Linked DNA regions of Laspinema palackyanum D2c. The protein of the gene in region 1 binds, or shares a complex with, the protein of each later gene. Links are inferred from orthologs where the notes say so. Each region holds a gene or a part of one and is shown in the gene's direction. Other genes may lie near its edges. The genes, in order: accC, accB and accD.

Region 1 (5,446 bases):
GCTTGGGATCTTTCTGGAGAAAGGGATGGCTTCATGGCTTGATTTGCTCCAAGGGTCATCTCATCAATTGGGGATCTGCACCCCCAGCGGATGTCCCACTCTTTTTAATGGGGGTTATGGGAGGTCAAAACGATATGAATTGGTATCTGAAAGTATGGAAGAACTATGCCGTATTCAATGGACGAGCAAGACGCAAAGAATATTGGATGTTTGTCTTGTTCAACTTCATCGTTGGATTCTTATTAGCAATAATTGAGGAGGTACTCGGAGGAATAACCAATACCGATCAGAGTGTACTGACGGCTATTTATCAACTGGCGGTGTTTATTCCCACCATTGCCGTGAGTGTTCGGAGAATGCATGACACGAATCATAGCGGATGGTGGCTTATTGTCCCGATCGCCAATTTCATTTTTACTCTAGAAGACGGAACCCCTGGAGTAAATGAATACGGACTCGACCCCAAATCCCGATGAACCTTTCTCATCCCCACTCTAAAATCGGATTCCACCTCGGAGAACGGATGGAGTGCCAGCTTCAATCATCTTTCCTATTTCGGTCATTTTGTTAAAACCTCGGCGCTCAACCAAGGCCCTAATTTTCCCATTGCCACCAAAGCAAAAGGGGTTACAACATAAAAGTTGTAACCCCTTTTCAGATTTAATGCGGATGGCGAGACTCGAACTCGCAAGGCAAAGCCACACGCCCCTCAAACGTGCGCGTATACCAATTCCGCCACATCCGCAGGCAATGAACTATCTTAGCTCATCTCTAGTTAACTTACCATACTTTTTTCAAAAATGTTCACAATTTTGAAAGATTTTTTTCAAATTGTCCAAATTCCCCCAATAACAAGGGTTTCAGCCTCTTGCTGCTTTCGAGGCAAACTCGTATTATCCGATACATGATAGGATTTGGAGTTGGCATATCTTCTATGCGGCTGAATCCGGGACACCCACAGGATTCGGTCATCCTTTATTGATTTTTACGAGTTGAGCAACCGCAGGCCCATGCAATTCTCCAAAGTTCTCATTGCCAATCGCGGCGAAATCGCCCTTCGGATTCTCCGGACCTGTGAGGAGATGGGGATTGCCACGGTTGCGGTACACTCCACGATTGACCGTCATGCGCTCCATGTCCAACTAGCAGATGAGGCGGTTTGCATTGGCGAACCCCCCAGCGCCAAAAGCTATCTGAATATTCCCAATATCATCTCTGCTGCTTTAACCATGAACGCGACAGCGATTCACCCGGGTTATGGGTTTTTGTCGGAAAATGCGCGGTTTGCCGAAATCTGTGCGGATCATCAGATTAGTTTTATCGGACCGACTCCCGAGGCGATGCGCGCAATGGGGGATAAGTCTACGGCAAAGGAAACCATGCAAAAGGCTGGGGTGCCGACGGTTCCGGGAAGCGATGGGTTAATTAGCAATGAAAAAGATGCTCGGGAAATTGCCAAGAAAATCGGCTATCCGGTGATTATTAAGGCAACTGCTGGGGGTGGCGGACGGGGGATGCGCTTAGTCCGGGAAGAGAGTGAACTCCCGAAACTGTTTGCAGCGGCGCAAGGGGAAGCAGAAGCGGCGTTTGGGAATCCTGGGGTTTATTTAGAAAAATTTATCGAACGCCCTCGCCATATTGAGTTCCAAATCCTGGCGGATGCTCATGGCAATGTGATCCATTTGGGGGAACGGGAATGCTCGATTCAGCGCCGTCACCAAAAACTGTTGGAAGAAGCCCCCAGTCCGGCCCTAACCCCTAGCTTACGCCAGAAAATGGGTAAGGCGGCGGTGAAGGCGGCGAAGTCGATTAATTATACGGGTGCGGGAACGATTGAGTTTCTACTGGATTACTCGGGTCATTTCTATTTTATGGAAATGAATACTCGGATCCAGGTTGAACACCCAGTGACGGAGATGATTACAGGGTTGGATTTGATTGCGGAACAGATTCGGATTGCTCAAGGGGAAAAGCTGCGTCTGAGTCAGGACGATGTGCAGTTACGGGGTCATGCGATCGAATGTCGGATTAATGCGGAAGACCCCGATCTCAATTTTCGCCCTTGTCCCGGACGAATTAATGGGTTTTTACCTCCAGGTGGTCCGGGGGTGCGGATGGATTCCCATGTGTACACGGATTATGATATTCCGGCTTACTATGATTCGTTGATTGGGAAGTTGATTGTCTGGGGTTGCGATCGCCCTTCGGCCCTTAAGCGGATGAGACGAGCACTCCGGGAATGCGCCATCACCGGGGTCCCGACTACGATTCCTTTCCATCAGAAGATTCTGGAACATCCCGATTTTATTCAAGGGGATGTTTATACCAATTTTGTGGAACAGATGATGTCGAAGGGTTGAGGTTTGGGGGAGATGGGGGAGTTGCGACAACCGTCGGGGGTTAAAACCCCCGCCTAACAGCTAAAGTCGGTTGAAACCGACTGAAATGCTTTTAGGATAAGGTTCCTAGTCGGTTTTTAACCGACTTTAGCTATGAGGCGGGGGATAAATCCCCCGCCGGATTCGGCAACCCACCATCCACCCCTTCTCCCCCATCCTCCCTATCCACCCCTTCTCCCCCATCCTCCCTATCCACCCCTTCTCCCTACATCATCATCCTCAGCAATCCCTGCTGACCCAGGAGGATTTCTCGGAGGAGACTGATGATGCCGACCCAGATAATGGGGGTGATGTCTACACCGCCTAGGGGGGGGATGAGTTTGCGGGTGGGGGCTAGGAAGGGTTCGGTGGGGAGGGCAATCAGGATCCAGGGAAATTTAGTGAGTTCGATTTGGGGATACCAGGTTAGGATAATCCGGAAGATGAAGCATAGGGTCATTATGACTAAGAGGGGGCCAATGATCCAACTGGCGATCGCAACCGATGTCATCATGAGTAAAAATTTAAGTTTTGTTACAGCCTTGTTAAGTCTATTGTATTTCAATCCCTGCCCCTTGGTGTTGCCCCTTGCGGTTGGTTCTCCCCCTGAGTCCCTGAGTCATGGAGTTTTGGAATTGGAAGAAACTGGACTTCTCAACGCGGTAACGGTTTAATAAAATGATAGAAATGTAAATCTTGTTTAAGGAGACACTATGACGCCATCACTCGCCAACCTGTTTTGGAGCCTCTTCTGGGGTGCAGTCCTGATCGTGATCCCCGCCACTGCTGCTCTGATTTTCATCAGCCAGAAAGATAAAGTGCAACGGTTCTAAACCGGCGAACTGGATGGAAACCTCAGCGTAGGGCGATCGCCAACCCACTGATGAAGGTGAGGTGTTCTCTATACGCTGAGGTTTCTTCCCTGACTGGGAAGGGCAACTGACGAAGGACAAAAGCCGAACTTATGCTGATCACAATCCAAGCGAATCAGGAGTGGGTGGAGATTTAGCGGGATACTCGCTAACATAAAAAAGATGAAGGAGAGAGCAGATGGTAAATTTTAGTCTCAACTTAGCGAGTATCGTCGGAATCGCGATCGCCATCGGTGGGGCCGGACTCTATGCTGTCCGCTCATGGCGTCCCGAACTATCGCGAGATACGGATCTGTTTTTTGCAGCAGTCGGGTTACTTTGTGGCGGCATTCTGTTCTTTTACGGATGGCGCTTTGACCCGATTATGCAGTTTGGTCAGATTCTGCTGGGAGGGTCAGCAATCTACTTTGCCTTTGACAATATTCGCTTGCGCGGTGTCACCACCAATCAGGCGAAGCGCCAATCGGGGCGAATTGTAGATGAGGAGCGTCCCGTCAGTAGTGTCTACCGAGTGGATGCGGAACTCGACGAAATCGAATCCGACTACGAGGAAAATCCCACCCGACGCCGGATCAAAGGGACTCAGGACCCCAGAGCGGCTCGCAATCCCTATTATGCGGATGAGGCCCCCAGACGGCCACCCAGTCGCCGAGCCCCTGGCGATCGCCCCAGTCCCAGTTCCCGTGTGCGTCGTCCCCGTCCAACGGAACGTCCCCCCAGTGGTCCTTCCTATCCGGAATGGGAGGCAACGGTGGATACAACGGAGGAAAGAACCTCTCGACGTCCGCCATCCAGTGCAGGAACTTCAGGGAGTAGAAGACCCCCAGGTGCAAGACCCTCGCGGACTCCTCCCCCGGAGGAACGGACCCGCAGACCCCCTGTACCGGAAGAAGAACCGGCACCGAGTGATTATGTAGATTATCAACCGATCGACCCTATAGAAGAGGACGATCACGAGCAAGATAATACAGGGAATTTCGATTATTAAACAATCGGGGACAGAAATGGGCGATCGGGGGCAATTGATGGCGATCGCCCCTTTGTTAATTGACCCTTTGTTAATTGATTCCCTCCGTGCCATTCCCCCCCAAATTGTGGCGTCCCTGTCCTCAACTGGGAAAAACCAAGGTGAACAGATTCGCTCCAAAAAACCTCCTCCGCCACGGCCTAACCCTAATTTTTGGGTTAAGTTTTGGCAGCTTTTTAGTCGGATGCAACCCCACCAATATCCCCATTGGGCCAACTTCTATCAATAGTCGCTATACCGACGAACAGCCGTCCTTGAGTGCCAATGGGCGCTTTTTAGCCTTTGTCTCCAATCGCAATGGCAGTCGAAATATCTTGCTATATGACTTACAAAATCGCCAGTTTGCCGATTTACCGGGGTTGAACCGGCAAAATGCGATCGCCGATAGTCCCAGCATCAGCAACACCGCCCGTTATATCGTCTACCTCACCAGCAACCAAGGCCGGTCCTCGGTGATTTTGTACGATCGCATCACCCGAGGTTCACAAGTCATTTACCAACCCTATCAAGGGTGGATTCGCAATCCCAAAATTAGCCCCGACGGTCGTTATATCGTCTTTGAAAGTGGCGGTCGCGGTCAGTGGGATATCGAAGTCCTCGATCGCGGACCGAGTATTGAATTAGACCTCATTGATGGCGTTCCCTCGGGTTTTTCCCTAACCGGACCGCAGTAATTTTAAATTTTGTCTCAGGGTAATTCACATTAAAAAACAGTGAAATTGTGAAGCGCTTTCTGTTAATTCCAATGGTTTCCCTGGTCAGTCTTTTGAGTAGCTGCACCACCTATCCGCGTTTGCTGAACTTTACCTTCGATCCTTCAGGACGGAGTTTAAATAGCCCCAGTGATGATATCACCCCGCAAATCTCGGGACGTTTTATTACCTTTGTCTCCGATCGCCAGGGACGACAAGATGTCTACCTGTTTGATGGGAACACTCGCCGCCTCGTCGATATTCCGGGATTAAACCAACTGGATATCCTCGCCTCCCACCCAGGCATCTCGGAAGATGGGCGTTATATTGTCTTTGCCGGAACCCGTCAGGGACAATCCAATATTTACCTTCACGATCGCGAAACCCGTCAGTTACGCAACCTCACGGAAAATTTTAAAGCAGAAGTTCGCAATCCCGTCATCAGCGCCGATGGCAGTACCATCGCCTTTGAATCCA
Region 2 (7,094 bases), on another replicon or contig:
GAAGAAGAAAAACTGGGAAGAACCGCCATCGGGGTCATCTTCCGGGCGGGCCATTGCGACGGTCCCAAAAGCGGAGAAGGGGAGGACTGGCTGTTCTCGGAATCGTCCCGCCTCTTCCAAGGTAATTCCATAGGTGGGCTGTTTATCCCCACGGACGAAGATTTCCAGGGGAATATTACGATATTCTCCCGTATCGGGGTCAATAAAGCCTTGGTTGGGTCCTACCGGATCCCCGGTTTGGAGGACATAGAAATCTTCTGAACGAATAAATTCTAGGCCATCGTAAAATCCGCGCTGAACGAGGTCTACAAAGTTGCCGGAGGTCACCGGGGCGCTATATCCGTCTAGGACCACGGTGAGATTGCCTTTGTTGGTTTCGACAGCGACGGTGGCGCGGCCCAGAAGTTGAGGCAGATGGCTGTATTCTGCGGGGACTTGATAAGGGAATTCGGCGACCATCATTTCTTCGAGTTGGCCGACTAAATCCAGGAGGCGATCGCGCCCATCCTGGGTAGCGGGTTTATCCTGAACCTCGACGGATGATCGCAAGGTGCCAATTTCCTCTTTAATTTGGGCGAGGATAGCACTCGCATTCGCTTGTTGCGATTCGGGAATATCCTTCAAGATATCCGCCTCGCGATTGGTAAAAATTCCGGCAGCTTTGGTGATATCACTGGTTATGGGACTCCAGCGTTTGCCCCGCAGTTGCTGGGAGATATCTTCTAAACTACTTTGGGCCTCGCGAATTGCTGAATTTTCAATGGGTAAGGCATATCGTAAGAGGGCTTTACCATCGGTGATGGCATTTCCTTGGGGGAGTACGCTGGTGCGGTTGGGGGTGGAACTGTCGCCGCCATCCCACCAAGCGGAGCTTAATCCCAGGGAGAGACTGGTCATTAGCACGACCATTAAAGCGGCTTTGAGGCCGCGTTGCCATAAATTTGTAATTTTTTGACTTGAAGCCAGCATCAATATATCTCTGAATCCTTTTTAATCGGCATGGATCAATCTTCCCATACTGGGGGAAGTTGCACAGGGGCATCTCGGGGAATTTCTGGGTCCGGATGGGAGGGGATCGGAAAGTGGGAATTTGATCCAATACCATTGAAGGGGAGAATTCGCGGTAAAATAAAATCCCGATTATTCTCCACGAATAAAGATTCATGATTTCCAGTAACGACTTTCGCACCGGCGTCACAATTGAATTAGATGGGGTTGTGTGGCGGGTGGTTGAATTCCTCCATGTCAAACCCGGTAAAGGCTCGGCCTTTGTTCGCACGAAATTAAAGAATGTCCAGAATGGCAGTGTGATTGAGCGCACGTTTCGTGCGGCAGAGAGCGTGCCACAAGCGACGTTAGAAAAAAATACGATGCAGTACACCTATAGAGAAGGTGAACAGTTAGTGTTTATGGATATGGGAAGCTATGAAGAGACCCGTTTGAGTGAACAGCAAATTGGCGATCGCGTCAAGTATCTCAAGGAAGGGATGGAAGTAAACGTCGTCCGTTGGGGCGAACAAGTGCTGGAAGTTGAACTGCCCAACTCGGTCGTTTTGGAAGTGACACAAACCGATCCGGGCATCAAAGGGGATACCGCAACGGGTGGAACTAAACCCGCGACGGTGGAAACTGGGGCTGAGGTGATGGTTCCCTTGTTCATAACGATCGGTGAACGGATTAAAATCGATACCCGCAACGATTCCTATCTGGGCCGAGAATCATAGAGTTTCGCGCTTACCGACTAGCGGTCAGTCCTCGTGCGTCTTTGCACTCCGGAGAGTGGTGTTTATTCCCTCTCCTGGGCTGCCTTGGAGGGCGATCGCGGTGGGTTTATCCCGGGGAAACCGAGGCGATCGCCCTCCCTTGGGCTCGATGGGGAAAAACTAGAGAAGAATAACGTTGATTTTACGGGGTCAAAGAAACTGTGCAACTGGATTTAAGCCAACTGAGTGAGCTGCTTGGGGCTTTCAATGGAACGGATATTTCTGAGCTGATTTTAAAAAGTGGCGATTTTGAGCTGACCCTACGCAAGGATAGGTTAATTGCCGAGCGGGTGGGGATCCCGGTTGATCCGGGGTTGATCCTGGCGACTGAGGGAACTGGGGCGATCGCCCCTTCAAGTCCCCCGGTTAAGCCTGCTATTCCGACAGCCCCTACCTCGTCGGGGACCCCTGGGCCGACGGAGGGGAATGCTCCTGGAGGTCCCAGTGTCGCTGCTCCGGCTCCAGTGACGAACGATCGCAAGTTTTTGGAGGTCATTTCCCCAATGGTGGGGACCTTCTATCGCTCTCCCTCTCCTGATGAACCGCCATTTGTCGCCGTGGGCGATCGCATCAAACTCGGCCAAACCGTCTGCATCATTGAGGCGATGAAGTTGATGAATGAAATCGAGGCTGAGGTTTCCGGACAAGTGGTGGAAATTTTGGTCGAAAATGGCACTCCGGTAGAATACGGTCAGCCTTTAATGCGGATTAGCCCCGAGTAATGTTTTCCCGCCTCCATGAGTGAGTCGATTGCCTTGCTCTCAAGACAATCGACTCTTGAGTTCACTCCCTTTAATTACTTAATTGTCATAAATCGGTTTACTGTTACAATAGGACCATATAAATATGGGTAATTCTTTAGGACCAGCCATGAAACGAGCGCAACCCTTACCCCCAGAGGTATTGCAACAAGTGGCGGAATATTTCAGTATTTTGAGTGAGCCCATGCGCTTGAAGCTCTTAAACTTACTCAGAAATGGTGAAAAATGTGTACAAGAGTTAGTGGATGCCACCTCCACCAGTCAGGCGAATGTCTCTAAACATCTGAAAGTTATGCTGCAAGCGGGAATCCTCAGTCGTCGCACGGAAGGCACTTCGGCTTATTATCGTGTGGAAGATCCGCTGATTTTCGAGCTGTGTAATCTCGTGTGCGATCGCCTTGCCGAGCGGATTGAAGAACAAGCGCGTCAATTCCGCTCTTTGAGCTTGCATGGAAAACGATAAGCAAAAACCCACACCCTTCAGGTTGTGGGTTTTTGCTTTGAAAACTGGAATCCGGATGAAACCTACATTCCGCAGGTAAAATAGCACAGGGCGAATACTTTTAAAAGTATGACAGGTATAGCATCTTCCGTTAGAGGACCAGATATTAACCACTTGGGCATAGTAGCAGGCATCCTACATCGGGTTGGACTGGTAGAAATCATCAATCAGGTGCTAGGGAGCCACCCCCTAGAACTCGTGAGTGCCGGAATCATAATCAAAGCCATGATTATCAACGGGTTAGGCTTGGTGAGCGCTCCGTTGTACCTATTTGAGAAGTTCTTCGAGGGAAAAGCGACAGAACACCTCTTGTACGAAGAGATCACTCCAGAGCATCTCAATGATGACCGACTTGGGAGAGTTCTCGACGTCCTCTATAAAGCGGGACTGACTCAACTGTTTGTTTAAATTGCCCTAGCTGCTGCGGAAAAAGAAGGAGTTAACGCAGAAATCTTACACAACGTCAGCACTAGCACAGGCCAAAAAGTCGATTAATAACCAATTGGGTAACCCCACCGCCACTCCAACTTTAAGATGGGTTTTCCAATGCTTTTAATCGATTCATCTCCTGACCCTTAATGGATGTCAACAAATTACCGATTTAACCGAGGAACGGCAATGGATACTTCAGGTTGTGGGAGCCTCCTGCCGGAAATATTATTTACTTCTTTAACTTAACCTACGGAATGTTGGTTTAAGATTTTTATCATTTGACCGGAAAAATCAACAGTCTAGCTGATCGCTAAATTAATGCGCAAACCTATGAAATTAAAATATGGCTCCTCTATTGGGCAGTGACAAAAATGATACCTTGACAGGAACCCCAGAAATTGACTCTATTTTGGGGTTTTCTGGAGATGACATCCTCGAAGGTTTTGACGGGGACGATCGCCTGAATGGAAATCAGGGAAACGATACAGTTTTTGGCGGAAATGGCAATGATATTGTGCGCGGAGGCAAAGACGGCGATCGCCTCTTTGGAACCCTGGGAGACGATACCTGTTTCGGCGATCTGGGTAATGATACGTTGTTCGGAGGAGATGGCAACGATTTTCTGATTGGAGATCAAGGACCTGAAGCCAATTTTGGGGGTGATGGCAGTGATTTCCTAGGGGGCGAACTGGGTAATGACACCCTGTTAGGACTGGCGGGTGAAGATAGTTTGGATGGGGGTGAAGGTGCAGATGAACTAAATGGCAACCGAGGAAATGATACGGTAATCGGTGGTGCTGGAAATGATATCCTACGCGGGGGTAAAGACAATGACTTAGTGATGGGAGGATTAGGCGACGATCGCCTTTATGGGGATATTGGGATCGATACGTTAACCGGCGCTGAAGGCAATGATACCTTTTTCCTAAGAAAAAATCTGGGTGGGACAGCGATCGCCTCTGCCGATGTGATTACAGATTTTACCGATGGTATCGATAAAATTGCTCTCATTGAAGGTCTAACATTTACTGACCTTGAATTGATTCAAGGAACGGAAAATAATAGTTCAGATGTCCTGCTTCGAGATAAATCCAATGGGCAGTTTTTAGCCGTATTGCAGTCTGTTGACCTCGGCACTCTGGATGCAGAAGATTTTATCAATTTGGCAACCCTAAATTTTAGCGACAGCAATTTTAGCGTTAATGAGGATGGCACGACTGAAGCGGCAGTGACAGTAACCCGCAATGGTGGGGAGGGAACCGTAGGGGTGACGATTTCCGCGTCTAGTAATGAGGCGATCGCCCTAGAGGATTACGACAATACGCCTGTCTTAATTAATTTTGCACCGGGAGAAACCCAGAAAACGGTGACAATTCCCATTGTTAACGATCCGCAATTAGAATCGACTGAAAGCCTTTATTTAACGTTACTTAATCCCACGGGCGAAGCAGTCATCGGAATTCAAAATACAGCCGTTCTAGACATTATTGATGACGATACCCAGTTACCGAAATTGACCTTTCGGAACCCTAACCCCACCCCAGGGGATAATTTTGGTGCAGAACTGGTCCCATTGGGTCAGAACCTTTTCATTGGCGCACCGGGCAAGAATAGCCCGAATGCTGTTCCTGGGGTGGTTTATTGGTTTGATGGAACCACAGGAGAACTGTTACAAACCTTCAACAGTCCGACTTCTAGCGTGGGGGATCGCTTCGGAATCTCGATTGCAGCCCAGGGTAACCTTGTACTCATTGGGGCCCCCAGGGATGCAACGGGTGGTCTAGGTTCAGGAATTGCTTACCTGTTTGACGTGGATACAGGAGCAGTGGTGCAAACCCTGCGATCGCCATCTCCGAATCCTGGGGATTCCTTTGGGTTCTCTGTGGCGTTTATAGGCAATAATCTATTGATTGGTGACGGTGGGGTTGCCAGTGGTAATCAATCCGGAAGTGGTGCCGCGTATCTATTCGATCCCAGTGGTAATCTCCTCCAAACTTTCTTAAATCCAGAGCCTTATAGTTTAGATGGATTTGGTCAGGAAGTGGCAGCACTGGGTAATAATGCTTTAATTGCTGCACCGTTTGATGATGGGAATGGCTTTAATTCCGGTCGGGTCTATCTCTTGGATCCGGCAACGGGAGCATTGCTCCAAACCTTTAACAGTCCGGCTCCCAATCAGAGTGATGCCTTTGGTGTCTCTTTAGCACCAGTGGGTAACAGGATTTTAGTAGGTGCGGAGGGAGCTGATTTGTTTTCGGGAGCAGCCTATTTAATCGATGGCAGTACCGGGGAGATGCTCCTGAGCTTTTCTAACCCCTCATCAGAAAGCTACGAGGGGTTTGGGACTTCCGTAGCGGCGATCGCAGATAATTTCCTGATTGGCGCTCCTGGAGTTAATCCAAGTACCACGAACGAGGGATCCGCCTATCTGTTTGATGGCACTACTGGGGAACTGGTCACCACGTTCAGAAATCCTTTTCCAGAGCGAACCGAAGGGTTTGGCGCTGCAGTGACTGGGATCGGTGACAGCATGGCGATCGCCGCTCCAGGTTGGATCTTTGGCTCTGACCCTGGAGAGGTCTATTTGTTTTAAACTCCCATTCCGCAGCTCTATCTTTATTCTCAATATATTTTTAGGTTTTTGAAGCCTGAAGTTTTGACTCCATAAGCGTTAGGGCGTTAAAACCCTTAATCCGTTAGAGCGCGATCTAACCTGGGGAATGTAGGTTTTATCCCCTACAAATTGACCCCCCAAGCCCCTGTGAATTGAGGAGACTTGGGGGGTCCATGCTGTTGACAAGGACAATAAATTACAGCGGAAACTCGGACTCAAAAATAGTGCGGGTAATCGGCAGAGGAATATCTAACCCTTCACCCCCCAAGACTTCCAACGGTTCCCCGTCTACGGAAATCCAGACCGAGGCATTCGGATCCAAGGTGGTCGCCGTATAAACTACCTGCCCTAATCTAGCCGTCATCGAGCTACTGCCACCCCCGGAGGTAAATTCAGGGGAGAGGTTAACATAGATGCCATTCTCCTTGACCTCTACATTCAGCACTTGGGTACCCGGGGGAATTGCGCTAAAGCCAGCGCCATTGGGCGGTTGAGTGACCAAGCGATCAAAGGCAGCTTTTAACACCGCCTCGGGTTCTTCCGTTGCCTGCACGGAGACCGGGACAGAGGCCAATTCAAATTGGGTCCCGTTATCTTGGACCACATAAATTTGCACCGATTGCTCGATGGGATTGAGCGCTGTGGGAGGAGTTAAATTCGGATCCTGGGTGACTGGGATATTTACCCCGGGGTCCCTGGGTTGGGTGGGAACGGGATTCATGCCATTGAGAGTGAGATCCTTTTGAGAATTCACGGCCCACCAAGCGGTTCCACCTCCTGCGGCGACAACGACAGCACAGAGGGTGGCAATAACACCCAGGGGAATGCGGCGAGTTTGTCCATTTTGCATATCAAAAGTTCTCCTCAACGGTTAAACAATATTCACTAATAAGAAAGGCGGATTTTGGGGTTTTGAACTGAGCGGATGTTTCAGTCCTCTGAGGGTTCCCTTGGTATCCAGTACGGGGGATCACCTGTTCTCATCCCTGAATTCTTCCCAGCCCTGAGCCGCTCATCGGGTT
Region 3 (7,093 bases), on another replicon or contig:
TTAATCTTGCCAAAGCTTAAACTCTCGCAATCGAGACATCAATCCACGCAGGTTGCTATAGTCTTGCTGAATCTTGCGAACTCGGGCTTGAAACTCCGGCAATTTGCCTTGATATTCGGCGATGTCCTGTAAATTGACCAGATGCACAATGGCGCGATCGTAACCTTTGACCTGCTTGGTTCCAATTTCATGAAAGACCTGTTCCCAAAGGTAAGATTCCCGAGGCGCTAGTTCCTTAATCTTTTTAATTTTTTCCTGTTTTACAGCCTGTTTTTCTTTCTGCTTCCGGAGTTGGTTTAATTGGACAGCGAGGGTGAGCAGTTCAGACAGCGTGCGACCTGGTGAGTCCGACAAAGGTTGAGAGGTGGGCTTTTTGGAAAAAGATTGTAAACGCTGGCTGAGTTTGCGGTTGAGATTCAGTTCTCCTTGTAGCAAGCGCGCTAAAAAGTCATTGCGTTCCTGTTCAGAAATCTGGGGAATTCTTTTCTGTAGTTCTTGAATAGAATCCGATTTTGTTTCAGATTTCGGACTCAGTTGAGCCGCTGCCTCAATTAAATCGGGATCGAGTTCAATAAACTCGACAAAGGCTTTTAACGGTTTGGAAAGCTGGTGTAAATTAGCCGGAATAGGGGGTTCTATGCAAGTGTCTGGGTCAAAGTCATAACAAAGTTTTGCCGCCTTTAGCCAACCTAAGTACAAAACTCGGTAATCCCCTTGTAATAAATCATCGCGCAAGGCTAACATCCGGGGGAGCAATCCTTCCCCATCGGTCCAGCCATTCAAATCTTCATCAGAAATGTTGATATCGATAAGAACTGACTGTTCAGTAGTAGAAATATTAATACCATCGGGGACTTGATAGGGTTCTAACTCCACAGGATTAATCAAAGATTTGGGCAAGCGAAACATCAGTTGGCGACTCCCCCAGTTCGCCGTATAAAGCATGATATCAAAACATTTTTCTAAAAGCTGTTCCGGTTGTCCGCGAAAGTCGCCATAATTGTAGAGAAATATGGCTTGTGTCCGATTCAGTTGAACCCGACTCGACAGGGTATGGATATAGTCCTGTTCTTTCTCGGTCAAGGGACGGTCTAAGGCTTGGAATTCATAATATTGGTAGCTGCTCATGGTCGTTAGATAAGGGTTAAAGCTTTTAATCTATCAAGAAGTTGCAAGAAAATAGCCTGCCAAAGCAGGCTATTTTGAAAGCGGGTTTTATAAAGGGGATAGCGGATGAATTTCCCTAGAGAATCTTAGGCACTTTAAAATATTCGCCTTCCACATCAGGAGCAGCGTTCATAATGGATTGAAGGTCAGTAAAGGGTTGGAGTTCATCGGGACGAGTGACATTGCTGACATCGATCGCCCGGGTGGTGGGTTTGATATTCTCCGTATCCAGTTCGCTCAACTGCTCGAAATACTCTAAAATACTGCCCACTTGGGTGGTGAATTGTTCCTCTTCTGCTTCGGTGAGTTCGAGACGAGCGAGGTGGGCGACTTTGCGAATTTGTTCTCGGTCAATCATGGGTAAATGGGGAGGGTGAGGGTGAGGGTGGATGGCGATCGCCCTTTGTTTGAAAGAAAAACTGCATCAAACCGGAGAGATCGCCGCAAAAAGTTTAGGTTGAAAGAACCCAGAGACTAGAAAAACACATCCATGGTGGAACGTCCAGTGGTTTTGAGCCAGTTTTGGGCCTCAATGTAGTTATTGGGAGCCTGACGGATGGCTTGTTTCCAGTAGTCTGCGGCGCGATCGTATAACTCCTCTGCTCCCTCGGTGTCTCCTGCTTCCTTGGCTTGATCCCCTTGGTAATGCAAAATCACCGCGATATTATTGAGAGCTTGGGGCATCCGGGGATTGAGTTCCAGTGCTTGATGGTAAAATTCCACAGCTTTGTCCCGATCGCCATTGCTGGTGTGAATCAAGCCGATATTGTAGAGAATATAACTGCGATCGTAGGGGTCATCTTCCAGGGTGAGGGCTTCGTTATAGTTGTCTAAAGCTTCAGCATATTCCCCATCGGCTTGAGCCGACATTCCGTCGCGGTAGTAGGCGAAAGCTTCCTTCGCTTGTTGATTCGTGGGTAGGATCTTTAAAATGATGTCCGCTACCACGGTAAAGGTTTTGTCGATGAAGTTATCGTTGCGTTGTGTTCTGGGCATGGGGGTTTCGGTCTAAGATTGCTAACAGAGTTTGACGATTGGCTGATTCTTTAATCCTATTGTAGGCATTGTGGTTCCATCCGCTTGCTCAGAATTGAGTTTGTTGAGCCCGATTCAATAAACAGAAAGCAAGGGAGAGGATTTTTTAGTGCCAGTTCGCCCAATCTGTAGGAAAATTGAACAAAAATAGCGGTAAAATAGGGTTTCTGGGGCCTGACCTCAGAATGAAACGGGAAACAATCTTAGGTAAGATCAGTTTATTGTGACCTGGATCACAGTGAAAACGACCAGCCATCGCTGGGAGGCTGAGTTCATGCAACAGGTGCTGGAGGCCCATGAGATTCCCACTCGGATTATTGATTTAGGCATTCTTTCATATTTGGGAACCGGGAGTCCAACCGCCTTGCAAGTGCGTCCAGAAGATCGGTGGACGGCGTTGTTGTTACTCAGTCCCCCAGAAGAAGAGGAACCTGGGTCCGAACTCTGAACAACAGAGGTTGTGGAGAAACGTCAGCAGAGGAAGCGATCGCACTCTTGTTTGGGCTTCTTTGATCAAAGGCCGTGAAGTTGAATCGGTAACAAACAGAAGGGATTAAGCGTTTTCATGTCTCTATTTGATTGGTTTGCAAATCGCCGCAAGTCAGGCCCCATGAGCCAAGAGCGGCAAGAGCGAGAGATAGCCGATGGGCTATGGACGAAATGTCCGGAATGTGGGGTTTTGACCTATACGAAGGACCTCCGAGGGAATCAGATGGTTTGTCTCGAATGCGGGCATCATCTGAGGGTAGATGGATCAGAACGGATTTACCAACTCATTGATGGCACGACTTGGATGCCTTTAGATGAGAATTTGCAAGCGGTGGATGCTCTGAAATTCCGCGATCGCAAATCCTACAGCGATCGCCTCCGGGAATATCAAGACAAAACCGGCTGTTTAGATGCGGTGAAAACCGGACTCGGCAAGCTGGATGGCTTACCCGTGGCCCTGGGGGTGATGGAATTCAAATTTATGGGGGGTAGCATGGGGTCCGTGGTGGGGGAAAAACTCACCCGCCTGATTGAACGGGCCACCCGAGAACGGTTACCCCTAATTATTATCTGTGCTTCTGGGGGGGCGCGGATGCAAGAAGGGATGCTGTCCCTGATGCAAATGGCGAAAATCTCCGGAGCTCTGGAACGGCATCGGGAGAACAAGTTGCTGTATATTCCAATTTTGACCCATCCCACCACTGGGGGGGTGACGGCATCGTTTGCGATGTTGGGGGATATTATTATTGCTGAACCCAAAGCGACTATTGGGTTTGCTGGACGCCGGGTGATTGAACAAACCCTGCGAGAGAAGTTGCCGGAGGATTTTCAGTCAGCAGAGGACCTGCTGCAACATGGGTTTGTGGATGCGATCGTTCCTCGGACTCAGATTAAGAAGACTTTGGCTCAGTTGATTTGTCTGCATCAACCCCAGTCTCCGTTGTCTCATCGGATTCCCTTCCCGGATGCGATGCACTTGAGTACCACGGCGATCGACTAGATCTCTGTTCCATCATGAGGCCATAGATCGGGTAGGGTTGATTCGCGAATCAACCCTTTATAGGAATTGTAGGGTGGGCATTGCCCACATAACTGTTCGGTGGGCAATGCCCACCCTACAATTCCTACTATGGTCCTTTTCGTGCAAGAGGCTCCCACGGACAAAACTATTTTAAACCGAGGATAAGCATAAAATTAAGCAAAAGTCAAAGGTAAGAAATACCTAATTTGTAGGGAATTTATCAGAGATTGTAGGGAGACTCAGGGATAGAATGAATTGAAAAATTCCCGAAGGATTCCCCGAGTGGTGGTGGGTGCTCCAGAGATTAGTGCATCATCCATGCTTGAAGCAAAAATGCAATTTTTAGAAAGTGCCACTTACTGGCATGATAATGATATTGAAAATGGCTTAATGTTGACCTGTCTGCCAAAAATTATGGGTTTCGCCGAATTGTCGATTTCGGAAATTGCTCAAGACTATAATCTCCCGATTGAGGAGATCCTGCGGTGGTGCGATGAGCTCTCGATTGCTTATAAAAGTCCTCAAACCCTTCTGGCGTTGGAGGATGCCAAGGCAATTTTGAGTAAAATTCACGATAATCCCCCGGAGAATTCCGAATTGGAATGTTCCTGAGCGAGCTGAAACCGTGCGATCGCAACTCGAACCCAGATTAGTGGCGAATGACGGGACCCCGGGCGAGTTCGGCTTTTTAACGGGCGATCGCGAACAAACATCCTTGACATCGAGCCGAAATCATGCACAACCGCGCTAACTTGTCAAGTCTTGACCCGAGCGCGGATGACGCATTTTGAAAGCAATCAATGGACATAGGAGCAGTTCCGAACCCGTGAGCAACCGAGCTAATCAAAGCCTGAGCTGTGTTTAGCGTTCAATACCATATCCGCTTTTTTTTGAGGAAAACCATGCTGAAAAGATGCATCTGGCTGGCTGTAGCCACTGTATTCTTCACCTTTCAAATATTTGTCGGGAATGCCACGGCAGTGGAACTCGATCGCGGGATCCGCACCGTACCCTTAAACGACAGTGGCGAGACGATCGTCTTGAGCTTGCAACAAGTTGAACGAGGCAAACGGGTATTTAACGATACCTGCTCCAAATGCCATGCCGGTGGGGTGACCAAAACCGACTTCAACGTGAGTTTGAGCCAAGAAGATTTGGCCTTTGCCACTCCTCGACGAGATACGATTGAAGGGTTAATCGATTACATGAAGAATCCGACAAGCTATGACGGGGAGACGGACATTTCCGAATTACACCCCAGCATTAAGAGTGCGGATATTTTCGCCGAAATGAGAAATCTGACCGAGGACGATCTGTTCGCGATCGCCGGACACATCCTCATTCAGCCTAAAATCCAAGGCATCCAATGGGGTGGTGGTAAAGCCTACCGCTAAATCGGACCATCGGTTACAGACTGCATTCAGACTCGACCGGGCCTCACGGATGTTGTAACGGAAGGACTCAAGTGCAAAAGGGCGTTTTGGGGATTGGGAAATCAGCGATCGGTACTCCCTCTCCCCTAGGAGAGGCGATCGACAAGAGCGGGATTCTCCAAACCCCAAAACGCTCTATGCTCACCCTTGAACCCAACTCTTGTCCGTGGCACCGGCGTCGGAGTGAGAGTTTCTAACCCTGAGTGTGCTTATCCCCCCTAAAGGATTCCCGACTCATCACCTGTGGAAATCCAGGGTCAGAATTCGCGATTAAACCGCACCCCAACTCAAGTGCTAATGTTGCAAAAATTTTTAATCCGCTCAGTGGTGGCGATCGTCGTTACCTGCCTGGGTTTTATGAATTTCACATTACCGGCACAGGCCGACTCGATTGACCTCTATTTGCGCCGCTATTTGCAGGTAACCGAGCCCGTGCCCATCGAAATCAATCAGCAAGGAGAAACCCGCTTATTTTCTCCGGAGGGTTTGCATGAAGGCAAAGAGTTATTTAAACAACATTGCCTGAACTGTCATGTGGGAGGGGCAACCTTGCCCTATCCGGCAGTCTCTCTGTCCCTAGAGGACCTCAGCGGCGCAACCCCCCCCCGGAATAATCTCGAAGGGTTGGTCGCTTATATGCGGACCCCGATGAATTATGACGGCAGCGAGGACATCTACTGGTGTCGAGAGGTCTCGGAGACTTGGCTGCCGACGGAACAGGTGGAAAACATGGCGGCCTTTATTATCCGGGCGGCTCAAAAAGCACCGGGTTGGGGGACCAAAGACTTTACAGGTTAATGCCATTACTGGGCATCGAGAGGGTTAGGGTCGAATTTGCAGAGAATTTCCGAATAAGGACAGAACTGCACTCGATTGCGGCCCTCTCGTTTGGCTTGATATAAGGCGCGATCGGCAAACTCTAGTAAAGACTGGGGGTCTTGTCCGATTTGGACCCCGGCGGCGGTTATCCCCGAAAGTGGGGCGATCGCCCCACCCATGCTAATGGTTATGGGAATTTCTACCTCCTCGGCAGTGATGAACGGTTCCTGGGCGATCGCCTCTCGCAACTCTTCCCCATATTCCCAAGCCGTTTCCGGTCCAATCCCCACCGTTAAACAAATAAATTCCTCCCCCCCATAGCGATAAAACCAACTATTCGCCCGGGCCCGTCTTTGCAACCGCGCCGCAATTTCTTTGAGCACTTCATCTCCGGTGGGATGACCATAAGTATCATTCACCCGTTTAAAAAAATCCACATCAATGGCAAACAGGCAAATATAGTCGCTATAGACAGACTTCTCCTGGGCCGCAGAATGGGGGAGCATTTGGGGCAGCGCCTGTTCCATTGCCCTGCGGTTGGGTAATCCGGTCAACTCATCGGTCAGGGCCAGAGATTCAAGTAATTTATTCCGAGCAATCAGTTGCTTGAGCAGGGCTTCGCGTTCCGATTCCGATTGTTGCAATAATTCCTGTAAGACCTCAATCTCTGCATACATTTCCATCGGGTCTAAGGCTTGCAATAAACTGGTTTGGGTGATAATTCCCCCAAGTTCCCCCTCATTTCCGACCACGACTAAGCGATGCACCCGTCGCCGTTGCATCTGCTGATGGGCTTCCCACAAGGAAGCAACCGGGGCGATCGGAAATAAGGGCGCACTCATCACCGTCGAGGCTCTGAGGCGCTCTAGGTCTAGTTCAAGATTCCGGAACTGTAACATATCCCGTTCGGTGATGATGCCCACGGGACGAACGGGTTTGATTTGACAGCTATCTGCGGACCACACCCCCCAGCTTGAATCCAGGGGAGTTAATCCCTGATGATCCGCTTGAGCGATCACGACGCAACTGACGTTATAAATTGCCATGAGTTTGGCAATATTAATCACCGTGGTCGAGACTGGGGCATGAATCACCCGAGTGATCATCACTTCCGCCACTCGCCGCAGAC

What was found.
Region 2: the proteins of accC (region 1) and accB are in contact, whole or in part, in a solved structure (PDB 8UXZ), measured with the Escherichia coli proteins. The link is inferred for Laspinema palackyanum D2c from one-to-one orthologs.
Region 3: the proteins of accC (region 1) and accD are in contact, whole or in part, in a solved structure (PDB 8UXZ), measured with the Escherichia coli proteins. The link is inferred for Laspinema palackyanum D2c from one-to-one orthologs.

Annotation. Positions count from the first base shown.
Region 1 is NZ_JAMXFD010000009.1:148,967-154,412, forward strand. The notes cover bases 392-3,185. They hold accC (acetyl-CoA carboxylase biotin carboxylase subunit), read left to right. Parts: upstream 392-1,010; coding sequence 1,011-2,360; downstream 2,361-3,185. Other genes in these bases: NG795_RS13385 (DUF805 domain-containing protein), read left to right, coding at 392-476; NG795_RS13400 (YggT family protein), read right to left, coding at 2,605-2,889; psbX (photosystem II reaction center X protein), read left to right, coding at 3,092-3,185. In the rest of the region: more of NG795_RS13385, read left to right, coding at 135-391; more of psbX, read left to right, coding at 3,186-3,211; NG795_RS13410 (Ycf66 family protein), read left to right, coding at 3,429-4,238; NG795_RS13415 (TolB family protein), read left to right, coding at 4,379-4,951; NG795_RS13420 (TolB family protein), read left to right, coding at 4,999-5,446. UniProt on the Escherichia coli protein: This protein is a component of the acetyl coenzyme A carboxylase complex; first, biotin carboxylase catalyzes the carboxylation of the carrier protein and then the transcarboxylase transfers the carboxyl group to form malonyl-CoA.
Region 2 is NZ_JAMXFD010000008.1:195,650-202,743, reverse strand. Bases 913-3,704 are described here. They hold accB (acetyl-CoA carboxylase biotin carboxyl carrier protein), read left to right. Parts: upstream 913-1,924; coding sequence 1,925-2,485; downstream 2,486-3,704. Other genes in these bases: NG795_RS12575 (ArsR/SmtB family transcription factor), read left to right, coding at 2,634-2,987; NG795_RS12585 (hypothetical protein), read left to right, coding at 1,758-1,940; efp (elongation factor P), read left to right, coding at 1,164-1,724; NG795_RS12595 (peptidylprolyl isomerase), read right to left, coding at 913-969. Outside these bases: more of NG795_RS12595, read right to left, coding at 1-912; NG795_RS12565 (Calx-beta domain-containing protein), read left to right, coding at 3,802-6,051; NG795_RS12560 (GerMN domain-containing protein), read right to left, coding at 6,269-6,922. UniProt on the Escherichia coli protein: This protein is a component of the acetyl coenzyme A carboxylase complex; first, biotin carboxylase catalyzes the carboxylation of the carrier protein and then the transcarboxylase transfers the carboxyl group to form malonyl-CoA.
Region 3 is NZ_JAMXFD010000035.1:21,688-28,780, reverse strand. What follows is about bases 1,939-4,729. They hold accD (acetyl-CoA carboxylase, carboxyltransferase subunit beta), read left to right. Parts: upstream 1,939-2,767; coding sequence 2,768-3,691; downstream 3,692-4,729. Other genes in these bases: psbV (photosystem II cytochrome c-550), read left to right, coding at 4,615-4,729; NG795_RS25530 (hypothetical protein), read left to right, coding at 4,338-4,463; NG795_RS25535 (hypothetical protein), read left to right, coding at 4,031-4,324; NG795_RS25545 (putative signal transducing protein), read left to right, coding at 2,426-2,650; NG795_RS25550 (photosystem I assembly protein Ycf3), read right to left, coding at 1,939-2,163. Also shown: NG795_RS25560 (hypothetical protein), read right to left, coding at 1-1,128; Asp-tRNA(Asn)/Glu-tRNA(Gln) amidotransferase subunit GatC, read right to left, coding at 1,244-1,525; more of NG795_RS25550, read right to left, coding at 1,642-1,938; more of psbV, read left to right, coding at 4,730-5,106; NG795_RS25520 (hypothetical protein), read left to right, coding at 5,178-5,342; photosystem II cytochrome PsbV2, read left to right, coding at 5,443-5,943; NG795_RS25510 (diguanylate cyclase), read right to left, coding at 5,949-7,093.